Regions from separate parts of the Caulobacter sp. GW821-FHT09B08 genome, predicted to be linked through region 1. Evidence: riboswitches for the same ligand, from Rfam matches in the RefSeq annotation. Region 1 holds a riboswitch; the other holds the start of a gene.
The links. Region 1 has a riboswitch for ZMP and ZTP ahead of AC07OA_RS21270 (LysE family translocator). Riboswitches for the same ligand answer to the same signal wherever they lie in the genome.
Positions count from the first base shown of each region.

Region 2: it holds a riboswitch for ZMP and ZTP, as region 1 does, so the genes downstream of both, purH (bifunctional phosphoribosylaminoimidazolecarboxamide formyltransferase/IMP cyclohydrolase) here and AC07OA_RS21270 (LysE family translocator) in region 1, are expected to answer to the same signal.

Region 1 is NZ_JBWKPL010000008.1:222,234-225,633, forward strand. It holds gene AC07OA_RS21265 (PAS domain S-box protein) at 1-889, opposite strand, end outside; ZMP/ZTP riboswitch at 1,277-1,356, shown strand; gene AC07OA_RS21270 (LysE family translocator) at 1,391-2,023, shown strand; gene AC07OA_RS21275 (ribonuclease T2) at 2,162-2,872, shown strand; gene AC07OA_RS21280 (hypothetical protein) at 2,885-3,196, opposite strand.
Region 2 is NZ_JBWKPL010000008.1:59,677-63,076, reverse strand. It holds gene purH (bifunctional phosphoribosylaminoimidazolecarboxamide formyltransferase/IMP cyclohydrolase) at 1-1,511, opposite strand, end outside; ZMP/ZTP riboswitch at 1,543-1,623, opposite strand; gene AC07OA_RS20525 (sensor histidine kinase) at 1,807-3,144, opposite strand; gene AC07OA_RS20520 (heparinase II/III family protein) at 3,255-3,400, opposite strand, start outside.

The DNA.
Region 1 (3,400 bases):
CCTCGGTGGCCTGGAAGATCTCCAGAAAGCGCGGACTGACCACCTGCAGGCGCAGGTCGGTGTCGTAGAGGGCCACGGCGAAGGGCGCCTCCTCGACCAGGCGACGGGCCTGGCGCTCGCCCCAGACGGCGGCGTCGCGGGTGCGGGCCACGTCGGTGACGTTCTGCGAGATGCCCTTCAGGGCGTGCAGGCCGTCGGCGCGCGGCTCGGTGCGGAAGGTGGCGCGATAGGTGAACCACTGCTCGCCCGCCCCGCGCAGACGGTGCTCGATCGTGCCGCCCTCGCCGGTGCGCACGGCGCGGTCGAAGGCTTGCTGAAGCTCGTCGCGCTGGGTGGGCTCCAGGCGGTCGAAGAACTGGTCGGGCTGGGCGATGTCCTCGGGCTCCAGGCCCGTGGCGTTGAGGATGTCGCGCGACCACTCGATGTGCTGGCCGTGCGGCTCGTAGCTCCACACGCCGATGCCGGCCGACGAGGCCAGGAGCTCGCGGGTCTGGCGGGCGGCGGCCAGCTCGGCCCGGCGGGCCATGTCGGCGGTGACGTCGCGCAGGGCGCCCATCATCTCGCCGTTGGGGCCCAGCCGCGCCTGGCTCTCCAGCCACACCCAGCCGCCATTCTTGCACAGCACCTTGAGGCGGTTGAGGGCCTCGCCGGCGGCGCGGATCAGGGCGGCGGTCTCGATGAAGTCCTGGCGCGAATCCGGGTGCACGAAGCGCAGGGCGGGCTGGCCGAGCAGCTCGTCGCGGGTCCAGCCGGTCACCCGGGTCCAGGCCGGATTGACCGTCGCGAACCGTCCCCGCGCGACCACGGCGAACAGATCGTGCGAGTGGTCGAAGAACCACCGCGCGCTCTCGGCGTCGCTCAACCGTGCGGACGTGGGGGGCGAAGACATCGCGGCTCCAGGGAACGGACGCCGGATCGTGAAGCTCAAGAGTAAACTTATGGTTGGCGTTGGCGATCAATGTTCGCCGACCGCGTACGCCGACTGAAACGCCCGGAAAAAGGGCGCCTCGCCCGGGAGGCCGCTCCCGGGCGAGGCTTGGACGCCGACGACGACCGCTCCGGGGAGGAGAAGGGTCGTCCGCGACACTGGAAGTCAGGGTTGGCTGCCAGCCCAGGGGATGGGCAGGCATGGATGTTCCTTAGCGGGGCCGGGACGACATAGAAATGATAATCATTCTCAAAAAGGAACGTAGGCGCGCGGCCGGGGACATGCCCTCGCGGCGTGTCCCCGGCCCAGACGCCCCCTAAACCTTCACCGCAAAGCCGTGTACACACCGTTCGTCCGCGTGACTGGCGATCGCAGGGAGAACCCTGGGGGAGCGCGGACGTCACGAGCCGTTCGCCTGGGCGCCCAACCTCGACGCGGAGACCGCCCATGAGCCACGCCCTGCTGCCCGAAACCAAGACCTGGATCGCCTTCTCGCTGGTCTGCCTGGGCATGGCCCTGACCCCCGGGCCGAACATGATCTATCTGGTCAGCCGCTCGATCTGCCAGGGCCGCTGGGCCGGGATCGTGTCGCTGATCGGCACGGCGGCGGGGTTCGTGGTCTATCTGGTCTGCGCGGCCCTGGGGATCACCGCCCTGCTGATGGCCGCCCCCATCGCCTACGACATCCTGCGGTTCGGCGGAGCGCTCTATCTCTTGTGGCTGGCGTGGCAGGCGATCAAGCCGGGCGGCGCCTCGCCGTTCCAGGTGCGCGAACTGCCCAAAGACAGCCCCGCCAAGCTGATCAGCATGGGCTTCCTGACCAACCTTTTGAACCCCAAGGCGGCGATGCTGTACCTGTCGCTGCTGCCGCAGTTCATCGACCCGCACCACGGCGCGGTCCTGACCCAGTCGCTGGCCCTGGGCTTCACCCAGATCGTCATCAGCCTCAGCGTCAACGGCGCCATCTGCCTGGCCGCCGGGAGCATCGCCACCTTCCTGGCCACGCGCCCCAGCTTCGCCCTGATCCAGCGCTGGCTGATGGCCACGGTGCTGGGCGGCCTCGCCGTACGCATGGCGACCGAGGCGCGGCGTTAGGGCTTCCTCCTAAATCGCAACATCCCAGCGAAGGCCGGGACCCAAGCTGTCTTGGCCGCTTCAAGCTCGACGCGTAATGACAGACTCGGCTTGGGTCCCGGCCTTCGCCGGGATGTTGGGATGAGTAGAGCGCCGCATATGACATCGAAGTTCACCGCAGTGACTACCGCCCTCGCCGCCCTGGCCCTGGCCGGCGCCGCCCAGGCCTCCGACCTGAAGTCCTGCGCGGTCCCCAAGGACGTGGTTCCGGCCGCGCCCGAGATTCCGCCCGCCGGCGAGATCCACACCGACATCCCGACCGCCGCCCACCTGCTGGCCCTCTACTGGTCGCCCGAGGCCTGCCGGGGCGGCATCCCGGAGTCGGACAAGAAGATCCAGTGCGAGACCAACAACTTCGGCTTCACGGTCCACGGCCTGTGGCCCAACGGACCCGACAAGGTCCATCCGCGCTACTGCCGCCCCAGCCCGTCGATGAGCGTGGCCACGGTCAAGGCCAACCTGTGCATGACCCCCTCGCCCTGGCTGCTGCAGCACGAGTGGCAGGCGCACGGCACCTGTGGCTGGGACACGCCGGAGGCCTATTTCAAGAAGGCCCGGGCGGTGCGTGACAGCATCAAGGTTCCGGACCTGAAGTCCGGCAAAACCGAGACCATGACCGCCGGCCAGATCCGGGCCGCCTTCCTGAAGAAGAACCGAGGCATGACCGCCGAGGGCCTGAACGTGCGGGTCAAGGAAGGCCGGCTGACCGAGGTCTGGGTCTGCATGGACCTGGACTTCAAGCTCGCCGCCTGCCGGGGCGGCAACGGCGCGCCCGACGCCGCCGTGGTGAAGGTCACGCCCCGGCGCTAGAGCCGCCCGCGATCAGGAATAGCCCCAGCGGCGCGACGCGGCCGTCCAGCGGCTGTTGCGCGCCCGCGAGGCCTCGAAACAGACTTCGCAGACCATGTTGATCCCGGCCTCGGCTTCGGCTTTGGCCGTCCAGCCGCCGCCGGCCAGGCGGGCGGTCTCGCAGCGGTCGCACCAGGCCGCCTGCTCGTCCGAGGCGTCGGCGTCCTGCGGGCCGCAGGGCTCGTTGAACCCCTGCCCCGCGCCCTCCACCAGGTGCTGGCAGACGAAGGCGGGTTTCTGCGCCCCATGTCGCTGGCAGCGAATTCGTCTTTGGTCGTCTTGCATCCCGACGCGCCCCCCAGCGCTTTGAGGCCAAGCTAACCCCTTTGATCGGAAACGCAAAATCGATCCCAAACTTCCGTCATCCCGGGCCTTGTGCCCGGGACCCCTGGTTCAGCTTCCACGTGAGAGACAATGGCGCGCCACACTTCCGCACCTGCGGCGGACAGAGGGGTCCCGGGCACAAGGCCCGGGATGACGACGTGAGAA
Region 2 (3,400 bases), 160 kb from region 1:
ATCGAGCCGCCCGGCTGGATGATCGCCGTGGCGCCCGCTTCGGCCGCCTGGATCAGGCCGTCGGCGAACGGGAAGAAGGCCTCCGAGGCGCAGGCGCAGCCCTTCAGGTCCAGGCCGAAATCGGCGGCGCGCAGGGCGGCGATGCGGGCCGAGTCCTTGCGGTTCATCTGGCCGGCGCCGACGCCCAGGGTCTGGCCGGCGCGGGCATAGACGATGGCGTTGGACTTGACGTGCTTGCCCACGGTGAAGGCGAACAGCATGTCGCGCACCTCTTCGTCCGTCGGCTGACGCTTGGTGACGATTTTCAGGTCCGAGGCCTTGATCCGAGCGTCGTCGCGGGATTGCACCAGGAAACCGCCGGCCACGCTCTTGAAGGTGTCGCCGGTCGACAGGGCGTCGGGCAGACCGCCGGTGACCAGCAGGCGCAGGTTCTTCTTGGCGGCGAACACCTCGACGGCGTCGTCGTCGGCTTCCGGGGCGATCACCACCTCGGTGAAGATCTCGACCATTGCCAAGGCCGCTTCGCGGGTCAGGCGGCTGTTGACCGCCACGATGCCGCCGAAGGCGCTGGTGGGGTCGCAGGCCAGGGCCCGCTCATAGGCCTCACGCTGGGTGGCGCCCACGGCCACGCCGCAGGGGTTGGCGTGCTTGATGATCGCCACGGCTGGGCCCTGGGCCGGGTCGAACTCGGCGATCAGCTCGAAGGCCGCGTCGGTGTCGTTGATGTTGTTGTAGCTGAGTTCCTTGCCCTGCAGCTGCTTGGCCGTCGCCACGCCCGGACGCGGATTGGGGAAGGTGTAGAAGGCCGCCTTCTGGTGCGGGTTCTCGCCGTAGCGCATGACCTGGCGCAGTTCGCCGGCGATGGCCTTGCGGGCCGGGAAGTCCTGCCCCAGTTGGGCGGCGAACCAGCTGGAGATCGCCGCGTCATAGGCCGCCGTGCGGGCATAGGCGCGGGCCGCCAGCGTCTGGCGAAGTTCCAACGAAGTCGCGCCGCCGGCCTTCAGGGCCTCCAGCACCTCGGCCAGGTCCGCCGGGTCGGTGCAGACGGCGACATAGCCGTGGTTCTTGGCCGCCGAGCGGATCATGGCCGGGCCGCCGATGTCGATGTTCTCGACGCACTCGGCGTAGCTGCCGCCTTTGGCGACCGTGGCCTCGAACGGATAGAGGTTCACGTAGAGGATATCGATGCCGCCGATGCCGTGGTCGGCCATGGCCTGCTTGTGCTCGGGCGCGTCGCGCACGCCCAGCAGGCCCCCGTGGACGATGGGGTGCAGGGTCTTGACCCGGCCGTCCATCATCTCGGGAAAGCCCGTCAGGTCCGACACGTCCTTGACCGGCAGGCCGGCCGCGGCGATGGCGGCCTTGGTGCCGCCGGTCGAAACCAGCTCGACGCCCGCCTCGTGCAGGACCTTGGCCGCCTCGACCAGGCCCGTCTTGTCGGAGACCGACAGCAGGGCGCGCTTGGGGACGACGAGATCGGGGGCGGACGGATAGTCTGGGGCGGCGGGCACGGCGGACTCCTGTGAGGTCTTTTCAGAACAGTGTGGGAGCCCAGGCGCGCGGCATATGAGGTTCGCGCTCCCCGATGGTTGCCCATCACTAGCGCCAGTCACGCGAACGGCGCGGAAAATACGGGGGCGGGCGGGGGAGTCAATTGCGGTCGGTCGTGCGGCGATCACTTGCCCCCTACGGACCGCTTCGCGGTCGTCTTCCCCCGGAGGGGGAAGAGGGCGCGCGCTTTCCGTCCTCCGCCCCCTACGGGGGCGGACAGACCGCGCAGCGGTCAGGTGGGGGCAAGTGGGTGAGCTACCCCAGTCTCACCGGCAGCACCGCCCGCACCCCCTCGGCCTCGAAGCTCAGCTTCGGCTGGCCGCCCAGGTCCGCCGACAGCCCCCGGTCCAGCAGTCGCGTCCCAAAGCCCTTGCGGTTGGGCGGCGTCACGGGCGGGCCGTCGCGTTCGGTCCACGTCTGGATGGCGTGCTCGCCCTCCGCTTCCCAGGCGATGGTCACCCGGCCCTCGGGCGTCGACAGGGCGCCGTACTTGACCGCGTTGGTGGCCAGTTCGTGCATGGCCAGGGCCAGCGACAGGGCCGTGCTGGCGCCCACCCGCAGGGGCGGGCCGCCGACGGCGATGCGCACCGAGTCCTGGTCGTCGACGAACGGCGCCAGGCCCTGGCGGACGATCTCTTCCAGCCCCGCCCCCTCCCAGCTCTCGCGGGTCAGGACGTCGTGGGCCGCCGACATGGCCAGCAGGCGGTCGATCAGCCGTTCGCGCACATGCACCGGCGTCTCGTCCGGCCGCAGGGTCTGGCGGGCGATGGACTGGATCGAGGCCAGGGTGTTCTTCACCCGGTGGTTCAGCTCGTTGATCAGCAGCCGCTGGCGGGCCTCGGCCGTCTTGGTCTCGGTCATGTCCATGGCCATGCCGATATAGCCCTGGAAGTGGCCGTGGGCGTCGATCTGCGGCCGGGCGTTGGCCACCATCCAGCGATAGACCCCGTCGCCGCACAGGAAGCGGGCCTCGAAGCCGTAGGCGTCCGGGCCCTCGCGCGCCGCGGCGCGCCTGGCGGCGACGCCGGGGATGTCGTCGGGGTGGATCAGGCCGATCCAGGCGTCGCCCAGCAGCTGGTCGGGCCGCACCCCGGCGAAGGCGGCGAAGGCCTCGTTGGCGAAGGTGACGCCGCCCTCGGCCGCCGTCATCCAGACCGGGGCGGGCGCGGAATCGGCCATGGCCCGGAAGCGCTGCTCGCTCTCGCGCAGCCGCTCATGGATCTCCAGCCGGTCGGTGACGTCGCGGATGAAGCCCAGATAGACGGTCTCTTCCGGCTCGCCGAAGGCGGCCAGCGACATCTCGATGGGGATCTCGACTCCGTCGCGCCGCACGCCCATCAGCTGCGAGCCCTGGCGCTTGAGCGGCGGCTCGGCCAGGGCGAAGCGGTTCAGCAGGATCTGGCGATAAGCCTCGCGGCGCGGGGCGGGGGCCAGGAGGTCGATGAGGTTCTGGCCCACCACCTCGTCGCGGGACCAGCCGAAGGCGGTCTCGGCGCGGGCGTTCCAGTCCAGGATCGTGCCGGCCAGGTCCAGCACCACCACCGGATCGATGGCGGTCCGCAGGATCGGCTGCAGCGCGGAAAGGCTCGTCATCGCCCCTCCCTCCAGCCGACGCGGTCGAAGAGAGCTACAGGACGCGCCGATGGCTGTGAATTCCGTGGGTCGGACCACCACATGGGACCTAATGTCGCAGGGGGCGGAACCTAGTGGTCCGCCGCCCGGGCCAGCTTCCAGCGGATCTTGGCGCCCTTCTCGGGGCGTACCTGGCTCTTGAGCACGATGGCGCCCGCCCGCCGGGCGTGTCCGTGCTCGAAATGGGTCGAAGGCGTGATGCTGACGTCGACGGCGT